Regions from separate parts of the Klebsiella sp. F11 genome, predicted to be linked through region 4. Evidence: predicted binding sites of a transcription regulator. Region 4 holds the regulator's gene; each other region holds the start of a gene.
What was found. The regulator PhoB, encoded in region 4, activates phosphate uptake and scavenging genes when phosphate is short. The targets are predictions, from matches to a motif close to CTGTCATAAAACTGNCNNAT.
Positions count from the first base shown of each region.

Region 1: a site for PhoB is predicted at 2,749-2,768, ahead of uvrB (excinuclease ABC subunit UvrB). Genes of this name have one in related genera too.
Region 2: a site for PhoB is predicted at 3,672-3,691, ahead of pstS (phosphate ABC transporter substrate-binding protein PstS). Genes of this name have one in related genera too.
Region 3: a site for PhoB is predicted at 3,843-3,862, ahead of serA (phosphoglycerate dehydrogenase). Genes of this name have one in related genera too.

Region 1 covers NZ_CM160060.1:3,892,970-3,898,704, forward strand. The annotation lists gene pmrB (two-component system sensor histidine kinase PmrB) at 1-215, shown strand, start outside; gene uvrB (excinuclease ABC subunit UvrB) at 467-2,482, opposite strand; gene AC1M2H_RS19265 (ABC transporter ATP-binding protein) at 3,220-3,942, shown strand; gene bioD (dethiobiotin synthase) at 3,884-4,606, opposite strand; gene bioC (malonyl-ACP O-methyltransferase BioC) at 4,599-5,354, opposite strand; gene bioF (8-amino-7-oxononanoate synthase) at 5,338-5,735, opposite strand, start outside.
Region 2 covers NZ_CM160060.1:5,639,130-5,644,864, forward strand. The annotation lists gene glmU (bifunctional UDP-N-acetylglucosamine diphosphorylase/glucosamine-1-phosphate N-acetyltransferase GlmU) at 36-1,406, shown strand; gene glmS (glutamine--fructose-6-phosphate transaminase (isomerizing)) at 1,610-3,439, shown strand; gene pstS (phosphate ABC transporter substrate-binding protein PstS) at 3,777-4,817, shown strand; gene pstC (phosphate ABC transporter permease PstC) at 4,944-5,735, shown strand, end outside.
Region 3 covers NZ_CM160060.1:908,537-914,271, reverse strand. The annotation lists gene AC1M2H_RS04660 (YecA/YgfB family protein) at 1-327, opposite strand, end outside; gene zapA (cell division protein ZapA) at 494-823, shown strand; RNA gene ssrS (6S RNA) at 864-1,047, shown strand; gene AC1M2H_RS04645 (5-formyltetrahydrofolate cyclo-ligase) at 1,175-1,774, shown strand; gene AC1M2H_RS04640 (DUF2238 domain-containing protein) at 1,776-2,387, opposite strand; gene serA (phosphoglycerate dehydrogenase) at 2,425-3,657, opposite strand; gene rpiA (ribose-5-phosphate isomerase RpiA) at 3,926-4,585, opposite strand; gene argP (DNA-binding transcriptional regulator ArgP) at 4,753-5,646, shown strand; gene AC1M2H_RS04620 (oxidative stress defense protein) at 5,700-5,735, opposite strand, start outside.
Region 4 covers NZ_CM160060.1:4,394,823-4,400,557, forward strand. The annotation lists gene brnQ (branched-chain amino acid transporter carrier protein BrnQ) at 1-574, opposite strand, end outside; gene phoR (phosphate regulon sensor histidine kinase PhoR) at 982-2,277, opposite strand; gene phoB (phosphate response regulator transcription factor PhoB) at 2,299-2,988, opposite strand; gene sbcD (exonuclease subunit SbcD) at 3,170-4,372, shown strand; gene sbcC (exonuclease subunit SbcC) at 4,369-5,735, shown strand, end outside.

The DNA of each region.
Region 1 (5,735 bases), 500 kb from region 4:
CGGGAATTGATGAAGCGAAAAGCGGCGAGCTGAGCAAAGCGTTTGTTCGCATGGACAGCCGCTACGGCGGCATTGGTCTGGGATTAAGCATCGTCACCCGTATCGCCCAGCTGCACGATACCCAGTTCTTTTTGCATAACCGCCAGCCGGGCCCCGGCGTTCGCGCCTGGGTGCTCTTCCCCAGGCCTTCGCGTCAGAAGGTCAGCACCCACTGATGGAAGAAGGCGACGACGATAATAAAGGCGCAGGTGATGGCCAGATATTGGTGAAAGTGTAGTTTTTGCATGACGCTATCCTCATTAGAATGGAGATAGTGTCCCTGAACAAGATTAAGCGGATATTAAGATCCGGCCCAGCGGGCCATTTTATTTGCCATTTTGGCCCGGGCGGCGCGCGCATCCGCAGGCGCTGCCCGTAGGTCGCGAGCGTTCCGCGCGGCCCCAGGCTGGCGGCAACGGCCGCTGGCCTACGACGCGGCGATAAACAGCTCCCGCAGCGTATGCAGCTGGTCGCGGATCTGCGCCGCTTCTTCGAACTCCAGGTTCTGCGCATGCTGCATCATCTGCCCTTCCAGCTCGTGAATGCGCTGCTGCAGCGCTTTTGGCGTCAGCGCTGGCGTATCCGCCTCCACCGGTGAACGCGACTTGCCGCGCCCCTTGGCCTTGGTCTTCGCCAGGCTGCTGCCCAGCGCCAGAATATCGACCACCTTCTTGTTCAGGCCCTGCGGGATGATGCCGTTCTCTTCGTTGTAGCGCTGCTGCTTCTCACGACGCCGCTCGGTTTCGCTGATGGCCTTCGCCATCGAGGCGGTGATTCTGTCGCCGTAGAGAATCGCCTTACCGTTGATGTTACGCGCCGCGCGGCCGATGGTCTGGATCAGCGAACGCTCGGAGCGCAGGAAGCCCTCTTTGTCCGCATCAAGGATCGCCACCAGCGAAACCTCCGGCATATCCAGCCCCTCACGCAGCAGGTTGATCCCGACCAGCACGTCGAATTCGCCGAGGCGCAGATCGCGGATAATCTCCATACGCTCGACGGTATCGATATCCGAATGCAGGTAGCGCACGCGCTCGCCGTGCTCTTCGAGGTACTCGGTCAGGTCTTCGGCCATCCGCTTGGTCAGGGTCGTCACCAGCACGCGCTCGTTGATGGCGGAGCGCTGGCGAATCTCCGATAGCAGATCGTCGACCTGAGTGCCCACCGGACGCACTTCGATGACCGGGTCCAGCAGGCCGGTCGGACGGACCACCTGATCGACCACCTCATCGCCGGATTTATCCAGCTCATAGGCGCCGGGCGTCGCCGAAACGTAGATAGTCTGCGGCGCCAGCGCCTCAAACTCCTCAAACTTCATCGGACGGTTATCCAGCGCCGACGGCAGGCGGAAACCGTACTCCACCAGCGTCTCTTTACGCGCCCGGTCGCCGCGATACATCCCGCCGATTTGCGGAATGGTGACGTGGGATTCATCGATAACCAGCAGGCCATCCGCCGGCAGATAGTCGAACAGCGTCGGCGGCGGCTCGCCCGGCCCGCGTCCGGAAAGGTAGCGCGAGTAGTTTTCAATGCCCGAGCAGTAGCCCAGCTCGTTCATCATTTCAAGGTCAAACTGGGTACGCTGGCTCAGGCGCTGCTCTTCCAGCAGCTTGTTGTTTTCCAGCAGCACCTTGCGCCTGTCCGCCAGCTCGACTTTTATCTCTTCCATCGCCTGAACGATACGTTCGCGCGGAGTAACGTAGTGCGTTTTCGGGTAGATGGTATAGCGCGGAATGGACGATTCCACCTGTCCGGTAAGCGGGTCAAAGAGCGACAGACGTTCAACCTCTTCGTCGAACAGCTCAATGCGCAGGGCAATGTCGTCCGATTCGGCCGGGAAGACGTCGATGACCTCGCCGCGAACGCGGAAGGTCCCGCGCTGGAACGCCTGGTCGTTGCGGGTGTACTGCAGCTCCGCGAGGCGGCGCAGAATCGCCCGCTGGTCAATCAGCATGCCGGTAGTCAGGTGCAGCATCATTTTCAGGTACAGGTCGGGATCGCCGAGGCCATAAATGGCCGAGACCGAGGCCACCACGATGACGTCGCGGCGCTCCAGCAGTGCCTTGGTTGCCGACAGGCGCATCTGCTCAATATGTTCGTTGACCGAGGCGTCCTTCTCGATGAAGGTGTCCGAACTCGGCACGTAGGCTTCGGGCTGGTAGTAGTCGTAGTAGGAGACGAAGTACTCGACGGCATTCTCCGGGAAAAACTCCTTCATTTCGCCATACAGCTGCGCCGCCAGGGTCTTGTTAGGCGCGAGCACCATCGTCGGACGCTGCAGGTCGGCAACGACGTTAGCGATGGTGAAGGTTTTCCCCGATCCGGTTACTCCCAGCAGCGTTTGGTGCGCCAGGCCATCTTCCAGCCCCTCTTCGAGGCGGCGGATGGCTTCCGGCTGATCGCCAGAGGGACGGAAAGCGGAATGCAGCGTGAACGTTTTACTCATATGTCTGACCCTGAAGGAGGATGAAGCGCCCGGCGCGAAACAGCAGGTGTTTAATTCTACTCGCCGCCGCCGCTTTTGCCAATAAATAATACTGGATATAAAACCAGTATCGTATTATTGTTTGCCCTGTAAACCCTGCGTCAGGCGGTTACATTTGAGCAAAAAAAGACCGTCTTGTGGAATAATCCGCCGCTGAGTAAGGTTATCCCCAGAAAATTTTGTCATTTAACATTTGTCAAGCAAGGCGATGAATCTTTTATGGCAGCAGGTGACACTTTCCTTACAGCCATTGATTTTATACAACCAATTGATATAAAACAGAATTTAATAAAAGACGGGTTTCGCGCCAATTCCGCCGCAGGCCGCGTAATCTCTAGCTTACCGCAAGTTCTCTAACTCTAATACACAAGGTTATCCACAGGAATAGTGGATAACTCGCTGCAGGCCATGACCTCTGCCACCCGGCCGAAATTGTCCGCCGAACAAAAACGCGCGGCTAAAAAATATTATTGAATTATTTTTGATGTTTATCAGCTAAAGACGGCCGCCTTTTTGCTTCTTTCTGCACCACGTTTCACGCCGCTTAGCACCGGGAGAGTGCAGCCGCTTCGCCGATCCCTGCGCGGGGCTGCAGGCGCGACCTGTTCTGGCAGAAAAATGCCGTCACTTCTTTTTCCTGGCAAGAGATTTGCAGAATGTTTGTCCCGCTCGTCGTCGCCAAAAAGGAGAAAACGTCTATGTTGAGTCTACGCGCCGTCAATCAGTACTATGGAAGCCAGCACACGCTGTGGAACGTCGATCTTGAGCTCAGGCCAGGAGAGTGCACCTGCGTGATGGGAAGCCAGGGAATGGGGAAAACCACTCTGGTCAACTGTATTACCGGAAATCTCCCGGTCGCCAGCGGCAGCATCACCTGGCAGGAGCGCGGGGCGCCGCCCTGCGACCTGATGCCGCTCTCCGCTCATTCACGCAGCATCATCGGTATCGGCTACGTGCCGCAGGACCGGCGCATCTTTACCCAGCTCAGCGTAGAAGAGAATCTGCATGTTGCGCTGGCGGCAGGCGGGACGCCCGGCGCCGTGGTGAGCAGCGAGATTTACGATCTGTTTCCGCAGCTCTACGCCCTTCGCCAGAGCAAGGGCGCCGCGCTTATGGAAGACGACAGGTATCAGCTGGCGCTGGCGAGGGCGCTGATCGTCCGACCGCGCCTGCTGATACTCGACGAGCCGTCGCGCGGCAGCGGACAGCACTTTATGCATAAGCTGGGGGATCTGCTGGTGCGCCTGAACCGGGATATCGGCTTAACGGTGCTGCTCGCCGAGCAGCACCTGCCGTTTATTCGCCGGGTGGCCGACCGCTTCTGCCTGCTGCACCGCGGGCGCAGCGTGGCGCAGGGCGACGTTATGGAACTGGATGAACCGCTGCTGGCGAAGTGGATGACGCCCGATCCAGCGCGCTAAGATCGAGATATCGGCCGAGATCCTGCCGCGACGACGCCTCCTCCAGCCACGGGATCTCGCCCAGCATGGGCGCGGCCAGCAGCCGTTTGAGGGTCGTGAGGTATTCGCGGTGGCGCTTCCCCGGCGGCTGGACGTCGTTGGCAATCCAGCCCGCCAGCGGCAGTCCCGCCTGGCGCACCGCCTGAGCCGTCAGCAGGGCGTGGTTAATGCAGCCCAGCTTAATCCCCACCACCAGAATCACCGGCAGCCGCTCCTCCTGCACCCAGTCGGCAAAGCTCAGGGTTTCAGACAGCGGCGTAAACCAGCCCCCCGCTCCTTCCACCAGCAGCCAGTCGGCCTGCTTCTCCAGCTCGCGCAGCCCGGCGGAGAGCGCAGCGGCGGTGATGGGGCGCCCCTCATCGGCGCTAATAATATGCGGTGAAGTGGGTTCAGCAAAGGCGAACGGGTTAACCTGTTCATAGCTCAGCGCCACGCGGCTGTGGCGCTGCAGGGCCAGGGCGTCGTCGTTGCGCAGGCCCTGCTCCGTGAACTCGCTGCCGGAGGCCACCGGCTTATAGCCGGCGCTTTTCCGGCCCTGCAGGTTCGCCGCCTGCAGCAGGGCGCAGCTGCTCACCGTTTTACCGACTTCAGTATCCGTTCCGGTGACAAAATAACGTTCAATCACGCTCAATGACTCCTGTAAAAAGATGGTAGGTCAGCGGGCACTGCCCGTGCCGTTTGGGCCATGCCAGCTGAAGCTGGCGCAGCTTGCCGCGGCTGAGCGGTGCCGCGCTGCGCCCCTCGTGTAAATGGGTGGCGCCGATACCTTTTAACGAACGCATCGCGCTCAGGGCATCGGTAAACGGCAGGGTCACGGCATGAACCTGCGCCTCGGCCCGCCAGCCGCCCAGCGCGCTGCGTACCGCCTGCTCGCTGAGAAAACGGTTGGCGTGCGGATGCCGGTCAATCGTCGCCCAGGCCTGGTTGAGCTCGGGGAGCGAGCCGGCCAGCAGAGTGCTGAACGCCACCCGCCCGCCGGGGCGCACCACCCGATACAGCTCGGCAAGCGCGGCGCTGAGGTCGTCGCACCACTGCACGGCCAAATTACTCCACGCCAGGTCCACGCAGGCCTCCGGCAGCGGCAGGGATTCAATATCGCCCTCCACGTAGCCGTGCGCGGCCTGCTGACGCCGGGCCTCTGCCAGCATCTCGACGGAGATATCCAGCGCGATGACGCGGCTGCCCGCCTCGCGCCAGCAGCGGCTCATGCCGCCGGGGCCGCAGCCGGCGTCCAGCACCTCGGCGAAGCGCCGGCCGTTAAGCTGTCCCAGCAGCAGCTCGGCGCTGCGCCGCTGCAGCTCATCGTGCTGCGTATAGCCGCTCGCCGCCCGGCCGAAGGCGGCGGCCACCGCGCGTTTATTCACCGCCGTCATGCAGCACCTCCAGCAGGCGATCGATATCCTCAGGCTCGTGCGCCGCGCTCAGGGTCAGCCGCAGCCGGGCGCTGCCGACCGGCACCGTCGGCGGGCGGATCGCCGTCGCCCAGCAGCCCTGCTCGCGCAGGCGGGCCGCCAGGCGCAGGGCGCGCGTATTGTCCCCCACGATCAACGGCTGAATGGCGCTGATTGATTCGGTGAGCTGCCCGGGATAGTCGCGCATCCCGTCCCGGAACCGGGCAATGCGGCAGGCCAGGGCTTCCCGCCGCCGCCGGCCCTCATCGCCGCGGATAGTCTGCAGCGCGGCGCTGAGCGCCACGGCCTGGGCCGGCGGCATGGCGGTGCTGTAAATCAGGTGGCGGGCAAACTGCAGCAGGT
Region 2 (5,735 bases), 1.2 Mb from region 4:
TTTTACTTTTCGTTCTAACAGCTGTCAGGATGCGTATGTCAAACAGTGCGATGAGCGTGGTTATCCTTGCCGCAGGCAAAGGGACCCGCATGTATTCCGATCTTCCCAAGGTGCTGCACGCCCTGGCCGGGAAGCCAATGGTGCAACATGTCATTGATGCTACTAAAGATTTAGGCGCATCGTCCGTACACCTTGTCTACGGGCACGGCGGCGATCTGCTGCGTCAGACGCTGCATGAAGACAATCTGAACTGGGTTCTGCAGGCGGAGCAGCTGGGGACCGGCCATGCGATGCAGCAGGCGGCGCCGTTCTTCGCCGATGACGAAGATATCATGATGCTGTACGGCGACGTCCCGCTGATCTCCGTCGATACCCTGCAGCGCCTGCGCGCCGCCAAACCGCAGGGCGGTATTGGCCTGCTGACGGTGAAGCTGGACGATCCGAGCGGCTATGGGCGCATCACGCGTGATAACGGCCGGGTTAGCGGCATCGTTGAGCATAAGGATGCCAGCGAAGCGCAGCGTCAAATTCAGGAAATCAATACCGGGATCCTGATCGCCGGCGGCGCGGATTTAAAACGCTGGCTGGCTAAGCTGACGAATAACAACGTCCAGGGCGAATACTACATTACCGATATCATCGCGATGGCCTATCAGGAAGGTCGGGAAATCGTTGCCGTCCACCCTCAGCGCCTAAGCGAAGTTGAAGGCGTCAACAACCGTCTGCAGCTCTCCCGCCTCGAGCGCGTCTATCAGTCTGAACAGGCGGAAAAACTGCTGCTGGCGGGCGTTATGCTGCGCGATCCGGCGCGTTTTGATCTCCGCGGCACCCTGACGCACGGGCGCGACGTTGAGATTGATACTAACGTTATCCTTGAGGGCAAGGTGGCGCTGGGCGATCGGGTTAAAATCGGCGCCGGCTGCGTGATTAAAAACAGCACCATCGGCGATGATTGCGAAATCAGCCCCTACTCGGTGGTAGAAGATGCCCATCTGCAGGCGGCCTGCACCATCGGACCTTTCGCGCGTCTGCGTCCGGGGGCGGAGCTGCTGGAAGGCGCGCACGTCGGCAACTTTGTCGAAATGAAAAAAGCGCGCCTGGGCAAAGGCTCGAAGGCGGGGCATCTCACCTACCTCGGGGATGCGGAAATCGGCGATAACGTGAATATCGGCGCAGGCACCATCACCTGTAACTATGACGGCGCCAATAAATTTAAAACCATTATCGGCAACGACGTATTTGTCGGCTCGGATAGCCAGCTGGTGGCGCCGGTAACCGTCGGCAACGGCGTGACGATCGCCGCCGGTACCACGGTGACCCGCGATATTGCCGATCATGAATTAGTATTAAGCCGCGTGCCGCAGGTCCATAAGCAGGGCTGGCAGCGTCCGGTGAAGAAAAAGTAGGTCATTTATCCCTCGTCCTTTCGGGATGAGGGCCGGGGTGAGAGGATAAAATAATCCTCCCCCCATAGCAGTAACCATAAAAATAACCCCACTCTCTACAAGGCTCGGGGCGCCCGGAAAGGGCATTATCCAACGTAAATGCGTTGGGTAAACACAGGTCAGCGACAACGCATGGCATAACGCCATTATCAGGAAATTTAACTATGTGTGGAATTGTTGGCGCAGTCGCGCAGCGTGATATTGCTGAAATCCTTCTCGAAGGTTTACGTCGTCTGGAATACCGGGGCTATGACTCTGCCGGTCTGGCAGTGGTTGATAACGAAGGGCATATGTCCCGCGTTCGTCGGCTCGGTAAAGTCCAGATGCTGGCTCAGGCGGTAGAGGAGCAGCCGTTGCACGGCGGTACGGGCATTGCCCATACCCGCTGGGCGACCCACGGCGAACCGTCCGAGAGCAACGCGCATCCGCATGTTTCTGAACATATTGTGGTGGTCCACAACGGCATCATCGAAAACCATGAACCGCTGCGTGAGCTGCTGCAGTCGCGGGGCTATATTTTTGTATCCGAGACCGATACGGAAGTGATTGCTCACCTGGTGCACTGGGAGCTGGAGCAGGGGGGCACCCTGCGGGAAGCCGTTCTGCGCGCCATCCCGCAGCTGCGCGGCGCCTACGGAACCGTGATCATGGATACCCGCGATCCGCGCACCCTGCTGGCCGCTCGTTCAGGCAGCCCGCTGGTTATCGGTCTGGGGATGGGGGAGAACTTCATCGCCTCCGATCAGCTGGCGCTGCTGCCGGTAACCCGCCGCTTTATCTTCCTCGAAGAGGGCGATATTGCGGAAGTCACCCGCCGCTCGGTGGTGGTGTTTGATAAGTCCGGCGCGGAGGTTAAGCGTCCGGATATCGAATCCAACCTGCAGTACGACGCGGGCGATAAGGGCATCTACCGCCACTACATGCAAAAAGAGATCTACGAGCAGCCGAACGCTATCAAGAACACCCTCACCGGGCGGATTAGCCACGGAGAGGTCGATCTGAGCGAACTGGGCGCCAACGCCAACGAGATGCTCTCTCAGGTTGAGCATATTCAGATTGTCGCCTGCGGCACGTCGTATAACTCCGGAATGGTTTCTCGCTACTGGTTTGAAGCGCTGGCCGGGGTGCCGTGCGATGTCGAAATCGCCTCCGAATTCCGCTATCGCAAATCGGCAGTGCGCCGCAACAGCCTGATGATCACCCTCTCCCAGTCCGGCGAGACGGCGGATACGCTGGCCGCCCTGCGCCTGTCGAAAGAGCTGGGATATCTTGGATCGCTGGCTATTTGCAACGTGCCGGGCTCATCGCTGGTTCGCGAGTCCGATCTGTCGCTGATGACCAAAGCGGGCACCGAAATCGGCGTGGCTTCCACCAAAGCCTTCACCACCCAGCTGACCGTGCTGCTGATGCTGGTGGCGAAGCTGGCGCGCCTGAAGGGCCAGGATGCGGCAATTGAACACGATATCGTGCATGGTCTGCAGGCGTTACCGAGCCGAATCGAGCAGATGCTGTCGCAGGACAAGCGGATTGAAGCGCTGGCGGAAAGCTTCTCTGATAAGCACCACGCGCTGTTCCTCGGCCGTGGCGATCAGTTCCCTATTGCTCTTGAAGGGGCGCTGAAGCTGAAAGAGATCTCGTATATCCATGCGGAAGCCTACGCCGCCGGTGAGCTGAAGCACGGTCCTCTGGCGCTGATTGACGCCGAGATGCCGGTCATTGTGGTCGCGCCGAACAACGAACTGCTGGAGAAGCTCAAATCCAACATCGAAGAGGTTCGCGCCCGCGGCGGCCAGCTGTACGTCTTTGCCGATGGCGATGCGGGCTTTAGCAGCAGCGACAATATGCACATCATCCAGATGCCGCACGTTGAAGAGGTGATTGCGCCGATCTTCTACACCGTCCCGCTGCAGCTGCTGGCCTATCACGTCGCGCTGATTAAAGGCACCGACGTTGACCAGCCGCGTAACCTGGCAAAATCGGTAACCGTAGAATAAGCACTACCCATCCTACAAGGGCTGCCATTCGGTGGCCCTTTTTGTTATCCGCAGATCGTTTTTTATCGCGGCGGTAAACAGTTTGGCGACGCTGGTTTATGACAAACTGTCATCTTTGACGACGGTTTTGGCTGTCATAAAAAGAAAATATTCCCGCAAAATTCCTGTCATTAAAATAATTAACGCCATGATTTATAGTGTTTTTATTTTATTCTGTTGCGCATCTTTTTGCGTGTCATAAAACTGTAATAATTCGTACATTTTACTGTCACCTCTTTGTCCTATTTTGCTCACCATAGCCTCGAAACAACGATTTACGAATCCAGCAGGAGACATTATGAACGTTATGCGTACCACCGTCGCAACAGTTGTCGCCGCGACCTTATCTATGAGCGCTTTTTCTGCATTTGCAGCAGCAAGTCTGACGGGCGCAGGCGCAACTTTCCCTGCGCCGGTGTATGCCAAATGGGCTGATATTTATCAGAAAGAGACCGGCAATAAAGTGAACTACCAGGGCATCGGCTCTTCCGGTGGTGTAAAACAGATTATTGCCAATACCGTTGATTTCGGTGCTTCTGATGCTCCTCTGGCTGATGACAAGCTGGCTCAGGAAGGTTTGTTCCAGTTCCCAACCGTTATCGGCGGCGTGGTGCTGGCCGTTAACCTGCCAGGCCTGAAGTCCGGCGAGCTGGTGCTGGATGGTAAAACGCTGGGTGATATCTACCTGGGCAAAATTAAGAAGTGGGATGACGAAGCGATTGTCAAACTTAACCCGGGCAAGAAACTGCCGGCACAGAATATCGCCGTCGTGCGTCGTGCCGATGGTTCCGGTACTTCCTTCGTCTTCACCAGCTACCTGTCGAAAGTAAACGAAGAGTGGAAATCCAAAATTGGCGCCGGCTCTACCGTTAACTGGCCGACCGGCCTGGGCGGTAAAGGTAACGACGGTATCGCCGCGTTCGTTCAGCGTCTGCCGGGTTCCATTGGCTACGTTGAATACGCCTATGCTAAACAGAACAATCTGGCCTACACCAAACTGCTGTCCGCTGACGGCAAGCCGGTTAGCCCAACGGAAGATAACTTCGCGAACGCCGCGAAGGGTATCGACTGGAGCAAGTCCTTTGCCCAGGACCTGACTAACCAGAAAGGTGATAATGCATGGCCGATCACCTCAACCACTTTCATCCTGGTGCACAAAGCTTCCAGCAAGCCTGAGCAGACGGCTGAAGTGCTGAAGTTCTTCGACTGGGCGTATAAAAACGGCGGTAAAGAAGCTAACGCCCTGGATTACGCAACGCTGCCGGAAAGCGTGGTTGAGCAGGTTCGTGCTGCATGGAAAACCAACGTGAAAGACAGCAGCGGTAAAGCGCTGTACTAATACTCGCTATACTTCGCGCTGCAGGCTACGTTGCTTGCGGCGCGAATTATTTTGGGTATAGCATTACCTTTGTCTTACAGGTCAGTAATATAGAGGCCTTTCGGACCCGAACTTAAAGAGTAACCTATGGCTGCAACCAAGCCGGCATTCAACCCTCCGGGGAAAAAGGGTGACATAATTTTCGGCATGCTGGTCAAACTGGCGGCGCTGATTGTGCTATTGATGCTGGGCGGCATCATCATTTCCCTGATTATCTCTTCATGGCCAAGCATGCAAAAGTTTGGCTTTGCCTTTTTGTGGACTAAAGAGTGGGATGCGCCCAACGAAATCTTCGGGGCGCTGGTTCCGATCTACGGTACGCTGGTTACCTCATTTATTGCGCTGCTGATTGCCGTTCCCGTGAGCTTCGGCATTGCGCTGTTCCTGACCGAACTCTCTCCTGCCTGGCTTAAGCGCCCGCTCGGTATTGCGATCGAGCTGCTGGCGGCGATTCCGAGTATCGTTTACGGCATGTGGGGCCTGTTTATCTTTGCCCCGCTGTTCGCGACCTACTTCCAGGAGCCGGTTGGCAACATCATGTCGACCATTCCTTTCGTTGGCGCCCTGTTTGCGGGACCGGCGTTTGGTATCGGTATTCTGGCGGCCGGCGTCATTCTGGCCATCATGATCATTCCTTATATCGCCGCGGTTATGCGCGATGTGTTCGAGCAGACGCCGGTGATGATGAAAGAGTCGGCCTACGGCATCGGCTGCACCACCTGGGAGGTTATCTGGCGCATTGTGCTGCCCTTTACTCGCAACGGGGTGATCGGCGGCGTGATGCTCGGTCTGGGGCGCGCGCTGGGGGAAACCATGGCGGTGACCTTTATCATCGGTAATACCTACCAGCTGGATAGCGCTTCTCTGTATATGCCGGGC
Region 3 (5,735 bases), 2.2 Mb from region 4:
AACCCAACCGGCCAGCGCGTCGGCGCGTTCAAACACGCTCACGTTCTCACCTTCCGGCAGATAGAGCTGGAACAGAAAGCCGTCGTCTTCCAGCGAGTCGCTGGTCGCAGAATGCATGCTGCGCAGAGACTGCGCCAGCTCGTGACCGAATGCGAGACCTTCGTTCGTCAGGTCGTGCACCAGCGGCTGCCAGCTGCTGTCTTTATTGCCGCCGCACAGGATGCCGCTGATTAGGCCGTGCATTTCTGCCGGGGTTAAGCCCACGCCCTGTTGGTTAAGTAACTGGTCTACGGCGTTGTAACCAGGCATTTCGTTCTGTATAGACATGCGCATTCGTCATCGTTGGGAGGAATATTCATGATATGCTACCACTTTGGACCCTGGTGAACCAGAATAGGGCTTGTACCTTCGCATCAGGGTAGCTATAGTGTCGCCCCTTCGTCGTCCTGGGTACGGACGTGAAGGCCGCGCAGTCAATCAGCAGGAAGGTGGCATGTCTGCACAACCCGTCGATCTCCAAATTTTTGGCCGTTCACTCCGCGTGAATTGCCCGCCTGAACAAAGGGATGCCTTGAGTCAGGCAGCTGACGACCTGAATCAGCGGTTGCAAGATTTAAAAGAACGCACTAGAGTCACAAATACTGAGCAGCTGGTCTTCATCGCCGCGTTGAACATCAGCTATGAGTTAACTCAGGAAAAAGCGAAAACCCGCGACTACGCCTCCAGTATGGAACAGCGTATTCGGATGCTTCAGCAGACCATCGAGCAGGCGCTGCTCGAGCAAGGTCGCATAAGCGAAAGAACCGGGCCGAAGTTTGAATAACACTTTGCAATTAACTGTGTTAGAGTAATCGCAGAACAGAATTTCTCTGAGATGTTTGCAAGCGGGCCAGTCCCCTGAGCCGATATTTCATACCACAAGAATGTGGCGCTCCACGGTTGGTGAGCATGCTCGGTTCGTCCGAGAAGCCTTAAAACTGTGACGACGCATTCACCTTGAACCAAGGGTTCAAGGGTTACAGCCTGCGGCGGCATCTCGGAGATTCCCTTCTTTATTCGCGCTTCATTTCGTACGACTTCACTTTTAGCATTTCATCTACTCTGTATTACACTACGCCTACATGCATAACCGGCTCACGTCGTGACGTGATAATGCCCGATCAGGCGATCTTTCATGACCCAAATTTCTGATACCCGCTTAACCCGACAGCAGATTCGCCAGCACATCCGCCAGCTTCGACGCGCGCTGACGCCTGAACAGCAGGCCAGCCTCGCCGCGCTGGGAGCGAACCGCATGATGGCCTATCCGCCGGTGACCCTCGCGCGAACCGTGGCGCTGTTTCTTTCCTTCGATGGCGAGCTGGATACTCAGCCGCTGATTGAGCAGCTGTGGCGGGCGGGAAAACGCGTCTATCTCCCCGTGCTCCACCCTTTCAGCCCGGGAAATCTGCTGTTTTTACACTATCATCCGCACAGCGAGCTGGTGATAAACCGCCTGAAAATTCACGAGCCAAAGCTCGACGTGCGCGACGTGCTGCCGCTCTCCCGGCTGGATGTGCTGATTACGCCGCTGGTGGCCTTTGACGCGTTCGGCCAGCGCCTGGGAATGGGAGGGGGATTTTACGACAGGACGCTGCAAAACTGGCGGCAGTACCCGCTGCAGCCCGTCGGCTACGCCCACGACTGCCAGCAGGTCGACGCGCTGCCGGCGGAGCAGTGGGATATCCCGCTGCCCGCGGTGGTCACACCCTCAAAGCTATGGCAGTGGCCGTAGGCTATGAAAGACCGAGCCGGCTCAGCTGCCGGTTATGCCGGCCGCTTAGCAGGAAGATCGTCGCCAACGACCCCAGCAGCGCGCAGAACATATCCGACTGTGTGTCCCACGGGTCGCCCTGGGTGCCGAGAAAATCGTCCGCTCCCTGCCCCATCGCCAGCGCCGCCCACCATTCAATCAGCTCGTAGGTGGCGCTGATGGCCAAAGCGATGCAGCACACCAGAAATGACAGCATCTTGCGCCCGCGGACGTAGCCGCCGCGAATAAGAATTTCCCGCGCCGCCAGCGCCGGCACCAGCCCCTGAAAAAAGTGGCCCAGCTTATCGTACGGATTGCGGCTTAGGTTCAGCCACGCCTGCACGTCAAAACCAATTGGCACTTTGGCATAGGTATACATCCCGCCCACCATCAGAATGATGGCGTGAAAGAAGATAAGCGTGTACAGGAGCGGGGTAAGCGGATAGCGCGAACGCGTCGCCAGCAACAGCGGAACGATGATAATGACCGGCGTCACTTCCATCAGCCACGTGAGACGGTCGTGAGTGCCCAATCCCGTCCATGCCAGGAGCAGCAGCAGGAGCAAAACGCCGGTATTCAGCAGAGATTTATGCATAGGTTAAAGGGATCCCCGCAGGGATCCTCGATGTTAATCAGAACAACAGACGCGCGCGGATGGTGCCCGGAATCGCCTTCATCGCCTGCAGGGCCTGCTGCGCTACATCTTCTTCAGCTTCAATATCGATAACCACATAGCCCATCTGTGGAGTGGTTTGCAGATACTGCGCCGCAATGTTGATGCTCTGAGCGGCAAAGATCTGGTTGATTGCGGTCAACACGCCGGGACGGTTTTCGTGAATATGCAGCAGACGGCGGCCGCCGTGCAGCGGCAGCGACACTTCCGGGAAGTTAACCGCAGAAAGGGTTGAGCCGTTGTCGGAATACTTCGCCAGCTTGCCCGCCACTTCCAGACCGATGTTCTCCTGCGCTTCCTGGGTAGAACCGCCGATATGCGGCGTCAGGATCACGTTGTCGAACTCGCACAGCGGCGAGGTGAACGGATCGCTGTTGGTCGCCGGTTCGGTCGGGAAGACGTCGATTGCCGCGCCCGCCAGGTGCTTGCTCGCCAGCGCATCGCAGAGGGCCGGAATATCGACCACGGTACCGCGAGAGGCGTTGATCAGCAGCGCGCCAGGCTTCATCAGCGCCAGCTCTTCCGCGCCCATCATATTTTTGGTAGAGGCATTTTCCGGCACGTGCAGGCTCACCACGTCACTCATATTCAGCAGGTCGGAGAGATGCTGCACCTGGGTGGCGTTACCGAGCGTCAGTTTGCTTTCAATATCATAGAAATAGACGTGCATCCCCAGCGATTCGGCCAGAATGCCCAGCTGCGTACCGATATGGCCGTAGCCGATAATACCGAGCTTTTTGCCACGCGCTTCAAAGCTGCCGACCGCCAGTTTGTTCCACACGCCGCGGTGCGCTTTGGCGTTCGCTTCAGGGACGCCGCGCAGCATCAGCAGCAGCTCGCCGATGACCAGTTCGGCAACGGAGCGAGTGTTAGAAAACGGGGCGTTAAAGACCGGGATACCGCGTTTGGCCGCCGCGTCCAAATCGACCTGGTTGGTACCGATGCAGAAGCAGCCGACGGCGACCAGCTTTTCTGCGGCAGCGAAGACTTCTTCCGTCAGATGAGTACGGGAACGCAGGCCAATGAAATGGGCATCACGGATCGAGGCCTTCAGCGCTTCGTTATCGAGCGCGCCTTTGTGAAATTCAATGTTGGTATAGCCTGCAGCGCGGAGGTTATCCACCGCCTTTTGATGCACACCTTCAACCAGCAGAAACTTAATCTTGTCTTTTTCCAGTGATACCTTAGCCATTTCCCCGTCCTGTTTTGTCTTATCTGGTGTCGTGCGGAACGACACTTCATCCCAGCAACATATCAAAAAAAACTATCGCGGCAATATGAACGTTTGCGTCGACGTCCTGAAGAAATATCACTCAGAGGGAAATAGCAGGACAAAAAACCAGAAAGGGAAAGAAAGGTAGATTGTTACTCAGGCTAGTTGCATAAATGTGACAGAAGTCACCGAATTCATCCTGACGAAAAAATATTTGCGAGGGAGCGATTCGCTCCCTCCGATCGGATTATTTGACGATGGTTTTGACGCCGTCGGCGGTGCCGATCAGCGCGACATCGGCGCCACGGTTGGCGAACAGCCCCACGGTCACGACGCCAGGGATACCGTTAATGGCATTTTCCAGCGCAATCGCGTCGAGGATCTCGAGGCCGAAAACATCGAGGATGACGTTACCGTTATCGGTGATCACGCCCTGACGATACTCCGGACGGCCGCCCAGCTTCACCAGCTCACGCGCCACGGCGCTACGAGCCATAGGAATAACTTCTACCGGCAGCGGGAATTTGCCGAGGATATCGACCTGCTTGGAGGCGTCAGCGATACAGATAAACTTGTCCGCGACCGAGGCGATAATCTTCTCGCGGGTCAGCGCCGCGCCGCCGCCTTTAATCATCTGCATATGGCCGTTGATCTCATCGGCGCCGTCCACGTAAATACCCAAACGATCGACGCTATTGAGATCGAATACCGGAATGCCGAGGCTTTTTAGCTTTTCGGTGGAGGCATCGGAGCTGGAAACGGCCCCCTCAATCTGCCCCTTCATTGTGCCCAGCGCATCAATAAAATGCGCGGCCGTGGAGCCGGTGCCGACTCCCACGATGGTGCCCGGCTGTACATACTGCAATGCCGCCCAGCCTACTGCTTTCTTCAGTTCATCTTGCGTCATGATTATGGTCCGAGATGTGAATACCTGAGGCGCATTATAGAACATCGGGGGTGTTATTGTCCCTGCGACGGGGATCACACATCTGAGCAGACTATTTTCGTCTTCATCAAAAAGAAATTTATGTCATAGTGCAAGTTAATGAAAAGTTATGGGGGTACGCCAGAGCAATGAAACGACCGGACTACAGAACACTACAGGCGCTGGACGCGGTGATAAGAGAACGTGGGTTTGAGCGCGCCGCGCAGAAGCTATGCATAACACAGTCCGCCGTCTCTCAGCGTATTAAACAGCTGGAAAACATGTTCGGCCAGCCGCTGCTGGTGCGAACCGTGCCGCCGCGTCCAACCGAGCAGGGGCAGAAGCTGCTGGCCCTGCTGCGTCAGGTTGAGCTGCTGGAAGAGGAGTGGCTGGGCGATGAACAAACCGGCTCCACGCCGCTGCTGCTGTCGCTGGCGGTAAACGCCGACAGCCTGGCGACCTGGCTGCTGCCGGCGCTCTCCAGCGTGCTTTCCGACTCCCCTATTCGCCTGAACCTGCAGGTGGAAGACGAAACCCGCACCCAGGAGCGCCTGCGCCGCGGCGAGGTTGTCGGGGCGGTCAGTATCCAGCCGCAGGCGCTGCCAAGCTGCCTGGTCGATCAGCTCGGGGCGCTGGACTATCTGTTTGTCGCCTCGAAAGAGTTTGCGCAACGCTATTTTCCCAACGGCGTAACCCGCTCGGCGCTGCTCAAAGCGCCGGTGGTGGCCTTCGATCATCTCGACGACATGCACCAGGCGTTTTTGCAGCAGAACTTCGATCTGCCGCCGGGCAGCGTGCCTTGTCATATCGTTAACTCATCGGAAGCCTTTGTGCAGCTCGCGCGCCAGGGCACCACCTGCTGTATGATCCCGCATCTGCAGATTGAGAAAGAGCTGAACAGCGGCGAGCTTATCGATTTAACGCCGGGCCTGTTCCAGCGCCGGATGCTCTACTGGCATCGTTTCGCGCCGGAGAGCCGGATGATGCGCCGGGTCACCGATGCGCTGATTGCCTACGGCCACAAGGTGCTGCGCCAGGACTAAACGCCGGGCATAAAAAAAGCCACTTCAGCTGAAGTGGCTTTTTTGCATCTGGCTTACTGCGCCGCAGCGGCCGGTTTCTCCGGCTGAGC
Region 4 (5,735 bases):
TGACGAAACCGTTTGAGAACGGCGCGGTACGGTAAGCTTCCAGCGCGTTGCTGATCGGGCCCGCCGGCCAAATAATCGCCGCGACGGAGAGAATAATCAGCGCAATGATTTTCAGCGGGGCGAGGAAATTGCCGACGGTATCCAGCAGCTTGCCGGGATATAACGAAACGAGGATCACCAGGGCAAAATAGATAACGCTGTAAATCATCAGCGGCATCGCGCCGTCGCCGGTCAGCGGAGCAATGCCCACCTCAAAGGAGACCGTCGCGGTACGCGGAGTCGCGAACAGCGGCCCCACCGCCAGATAGCAGACCACGGCCAGCAGGATCCCCGCCACTTTACCAATCGGGGTGCTCAGGCTTTCAACGCCGCCGCCGACTTTCGCCAGCGCTACGACCGTCAGCACCGGTAAACCCACGGCGGTGATCAGAAAGCCGATAGCGGCGGTCCAGACGTGTTCACCAGCCTGTAAACCAACCATGGGAGGGAAGATGATGTTGCCTGCGCCGACGAACAGCGCGAAGGTCATAAAGCCCAGCGCGATGATGTCGCGAGATTTTAACTGATGGGTCATAAATTCATACTGCCTGTGGATGTGGTGGTGTTAAACGGAAAATACCGTGTCTTCCCATAGGGATGATACAGCGGCTATTGCCGGAAACTCAGCGATATATGCTCCCGAAGCGGCGTGGGAAAGAATTGTTTTTTGAATTACCACGCAAAAGCAGTCTGTCTACGACTGCTGGGGCGCAATTTAAACGCTTATAACGTTTTAAAGCAAGGCGGGATCGTAAAAGCAGATGATTATGCTAAGTATTAACATACATCCAGCTCCATTGACCATAACTAAGGAAAACATATGGCTAATCATGCGAACAAAAAAGCAGCGAACGTTCGTTAATTACGCAGCGGAAAATTGACTGCAAACGAAAATGACCAGCCGAAGCTGGTCATTGACAAGTTATGTTGACAGCGCGGCGGCTAGCCGCTTTTTTTGGCAATTAAACGTTCCGGCAGCAGGAAGCTAAACCGCGTGCCTTTGCCGGGCGTACTCTCAACATCCAGCCGGCTATCGTGATGATTGACCGCATGCTTGACGATCGCCAGCCCCAGGCCGCTGCCTCCGGTTTGCCGCGAGCGCGCTTTATCCACGCGATAGAAGCGCTCGGTGAGCCGCGGAATATGCTCGGGCGCGATCCCCGGGCCGTTATCCTCGACGCTAAACAGGGCGCCGTGCGGCGCTTTCTGCCAGCTGACGGTAACCTCGGTGCCCTCCGGAGTATGGCTAATCGCGTTATACACCAGATTTGAGATCGCGCTGCGCAGCTGCTCTTCATTGCCGAGAACCTGCAAAGACTCGTCGACCACAAAGTGCAGGATATGCTTTTTCTGGCTAAGGGTTTGCGCCTCGCGCTCGACAACCCGCAGCATCATCGGCACGTCGATTTTGTCGTTCATCGCCAGAATCGGGGCCGCTTCAATACGCGACAGCGTCAGCAGCTGTTTAACCAGCCCCTCCATGCGCTGGGTTTGCTCGCGCATGGTATGCAGGGCCTTTTCCCGCGTCACCCCTTCCAGCACCTGCTCCTGCATCATCTCCAGATACCCCTGCAGCACCGTTAGCGGCGTGCGCAGCTCGTGGCTGACGTTGGCAAAAAAGTTGCGCCGCGCCCCTTCAAGCTGGTGCATCTGCGTCACGTCGCGCGCCACCATCAGCATCTGCTTGTCGCTGTAGGGCATCACGCGGATTTCCAGATGGCGTGAGTTATTAAGGACCAGATTGAGCGGCTTGCTGAAATCCTTACTTTTTAGGTAGTTGGCGAATTCAGGGTAGCGCAGGAGATTAAGGATGTTTTGCCCGCTGTCGTCCGGCCAGCGCAGATTGAGGATCTGCTGTGCCAGGCCGTTACACCAGAAGATTGCCCCCTCCTCCGTGGTCAGCACTACCGCGTCGGGCAGCGACTCCGCCCCGCTACGAAAGCGTTTGATCAGGCTGCCCAGCTCGCGCCGGCGCTTTTTATTACGCATCTGCATCTGATGAAGGCCGTACAGCAGCGGTTCCCAGCTGCCGCTTCCCGGCGGTGGCGTCATGCTGCGATCTACCCACAGCCACCACGAAAGACGCAGTAAATTCCAGAAATGCCAGATAAGAAGTCCGGTCACCGCCGCCAGTAAAAACCACGGTAAATGACCAAATACCGCCCCGAGAATCAGGGCCGGGATACAACATAAGAAAAGCTCAAGCGCCAGCCTTTTCCATGACAGCCGTTCCAGCACGGTTCACACTCCTGTCGACATTCAGAAACGAGCGGAGAAACGATATCCCGTGCCGCGAACCGTTTGTACCATCCGGTCATGGCCACTCTGTTCCAGCGCTTTACGCAGACGGCGAATATGCACGTCTACCGTTCGGTCTTCTACATACACGTTGGTCCCCCAGACGTGATTCAGCAGCTGCTCGCGGCTGTATACGCGCTCCGGGTGGGTCATAAAGAAGTGTAATAGCTTAAACTCGGTCGGCCCCATGTCCAGCGGGTTTTCGCCGGTCATCACGCGGTGGGAGGAGGGATCGAGGCTCAGCCCCTGCATTTCAATCACCTCTTCCACCGCCATCGGGGAGATTCGCCGCATCACGGCTTTGATTCGCGCCACCAGCTCTTTCGGCGAGAAAGGCTTGGTGATGTAATCATCGGCGCCGGTCTCCAGGCCGCGAACGCGATCTTCCTCTTCGCCGCGCGCGGTCAGCATCACCACCGGAATATCGCGGGTCATCGCCTCACGCTTAAGCTGCTTAATAAATTGCAGACCCGACCCGCCCGGCAGCATCCAGTCAAGGAGAATTAGATCGGGCCAGGGTTCATTGAGTTGGTTCACCGCGCTGTCAAAATCTTCCGCCTCGACGGGCTGAAAGCCGTTTTGCTCCAGAACAAAACAGACCATTTCACGGATTGGAGCTTCATCTTCAACGACCAGAATTCTTCTCGCCATTATTTACCCTGTATTTTTTAGCCATCAGTATAGAGTGCGGCGCCATTATGCGTCAGTTTTGTGACAGATTTATGAAAAAAAAGGTCGTATGACGATCGAGGATTTTGCATTGTGACACGCACTTAACTCCCTTTCCGTCAATGGTATACTGGCGGCAACGCTCTCAGGCTACGGAATATTTATGCGCATCATTCACACCTCTGACTGGCATCTCGGACAAAACTTTTACAGCAAAAGCCGCGCCGCTGAGCATGCGGCCTTTCTCGACTGGCTGCTGGCCAGCGCCCAGGAGCACGAGGTCGATGCCATTATTGTCGCCGGCGATATCTTTGATACCGGCTCGCCGCCGAGCTACGCCCGCGAGCTGTATAACCGCTTCGTGGTTCAGCTTCAGCAAACCGGCTGTCGGCTGGTGGTGCTGGCGGGCAACCATGACTCGGTCGCCACGCTGAATGAATCGCGCGACATCCTGGCCTTTTTAAAAACCACTGTCGTGGCTAACGCCGGCCACGCCCCCTTCATTCTGCCGCTGCGCGACGGCGCGCCGGGGGCGATATTCTGCCCGGTCCCGTTCCTGCGCCCCCGCGAGCTGGTCACCAGCCAGGCCGGGCACTCCAGCGGTGAAAAGCAGCAGCTGCTGCTCACCGCCATCAGCGACTACTATCAGCAGCAGTACCAGCAGGCCTGCGTCCTGCTCGGCGACCGGCCGCTGCCGATTATTGCCAGCGGCCACCTGACCACCGTCGGCGCCAGCAAAAGCGATGCGGTGCGCGAGATCTATATCGGCACCCTCGACGCCTTCCCGGCCAGCCATTTCCCCCCTGCCGACTATATCGCGCTGGGCCATATCCACCGGGCGCAGATCGTCGGCGGCTACGAGCATATCCGCTACAGCGGCTCGCCAATCTCCCTGAGCTTCGATGAGACCGGGAAGAGTAAAAGCGTCAATCTGGTGACCTTTACCGACGGCCGGCTGGCGGACGTTAGCCCTCTGACGGTGCCGGTCGTCCAGCCGCTGGCGGTGCTAAAGGGCGATTTTGCCAGCATCTGCGAACAGCTCGACCGCTGGCAGGACGACGCGGAGCTGCCTGCCGCGTGGCTGGATATTGAAATCACCAGCGACGAATATCTGCACGACATTCAGCGCCAGATTCAAACCCGCTGCGAAGCGCTGCCGGTGGAAGTGCTGCTGGTGCGCCGCAGCCGCGCCCAGCGCGAGCGCATCCTCGCCGGCGAGCGGCGGGAAACCCTCAGCGAACTGCGGGTTGAAGAGGTTTTTGCCCGTCGTCTGGCGCTGGAGAGCCTCGAAGAGCCACAGCAGCAGCGCCTCGAGCAGCTGTTTAACGAAACGCTGCACAGCCTGAACGGTGAGGAGCACCTGTGAAAATTCTGAGCCTGCGCCTGAAAAACCTTAACTCGCTGAAGGGCGAGTGGAAGATCGACTTCACCGCCGAACCCTTCGCCAGCAACGGGCTGTTCGCCATCACCGGGCCGACGGGGGCCGGGAAAACGACCCTGCTGGACGCTATCTGTCTCGCGCTGTACCACGAGACGCCGCGCCTCAGCAGCGTCTCGCAGTCGCAAAACGATCTGATGACCCGCAATACCGCCGAATGCCTGGCCGAAGTTGAGTTTGAGGTCAAAGGCACCTCCTACCGCGCCTTCTGGAGCCAGAACCGCGCGCGCAACCAGCCCGACGGCAACCTGCAGGCGCCCCGCGTCGAGCTGGCCCGCTGCGACGATGGGCAAATCCTGGCCGACAAAGTCAAAGACAAGCTGGAGATGACCGCCTCGCTCACCGGCCTCGATTACGGCCGCTTTACCCGCTCAATGCTCCTCTCCCAGGGCCAGTTCGCCGCCTTTCTTAACGCCAAACCCAAAGAGCGCGCCGAGCTGCTGGAAGAACTCACCGGCACCGAAATTTACGGTCAGATCTCCGCCCAGGTGTTTGAAAAGCATAAGCTCGCCCGCAGCGAGCTGGAAAAGCTGCAGGCCCAGGCCTCCGGCGTTGTGCTGTTAAGCGATGAGCAACAGCAGGCGCTGGAGCAAAGTTTGCAAGCACTTACTGCTGAAGAACAGCAGCGCCTCGCCGAACAGTCGCGCGAGCAAAATACCCGGCAATGGCTGCTGCGCCAGCAAGAGCTTAGCCGCGACGAGAGCCAGACCCAGGCGCGACTGCGCGAAGCGCAGCAGGCGCTGGAGCAGGCCCGGCCGCAGCTGGCGGCGCTGGAGCAGGCACAGCCTGCCGATCGGCTGCGTCCGCTGTGGACCCGGCAGCAGGAGCAGACCGACGCGCTGGCGCAGACCCGCCGTCAGGTGGAAGAAGTAAATACTCGCTTACACGACCGGCTGCGGCTACGGGCGGGCATTCGTCTCGCAGCGCAGCGGCAAACGAGCCAGCTGCAGCAGGCGCAGCAATCGCTCGCCGAATGGCTGCAGGCCAACGACCGCTACCGTCAGTGGGGCAATGCGCTGGCGGGCTGGCGGGCGGCGTTCCAGCAGCAGGCGCGCGACGCGCAGCAGCAGGCCGCGCTTGAGCAGCGGCTGGCGGAAACCCGCCGTCGGCTCGGCGAACTGCCGCCGGCGACGCTGGCGCTGGATGCCGATCGGCTGCGCGACGACCTTGCCCGCCACGCCGCCGCCCGCCCGCGGCGTCAGCTGCTGGCAGCCCTGTATAGCCGCCTGCTGCCCCTGCGCCAGCGCCTTAATCAGCTGGAGACGACGGAGCAGGCCGGCCGCCAGGAGCA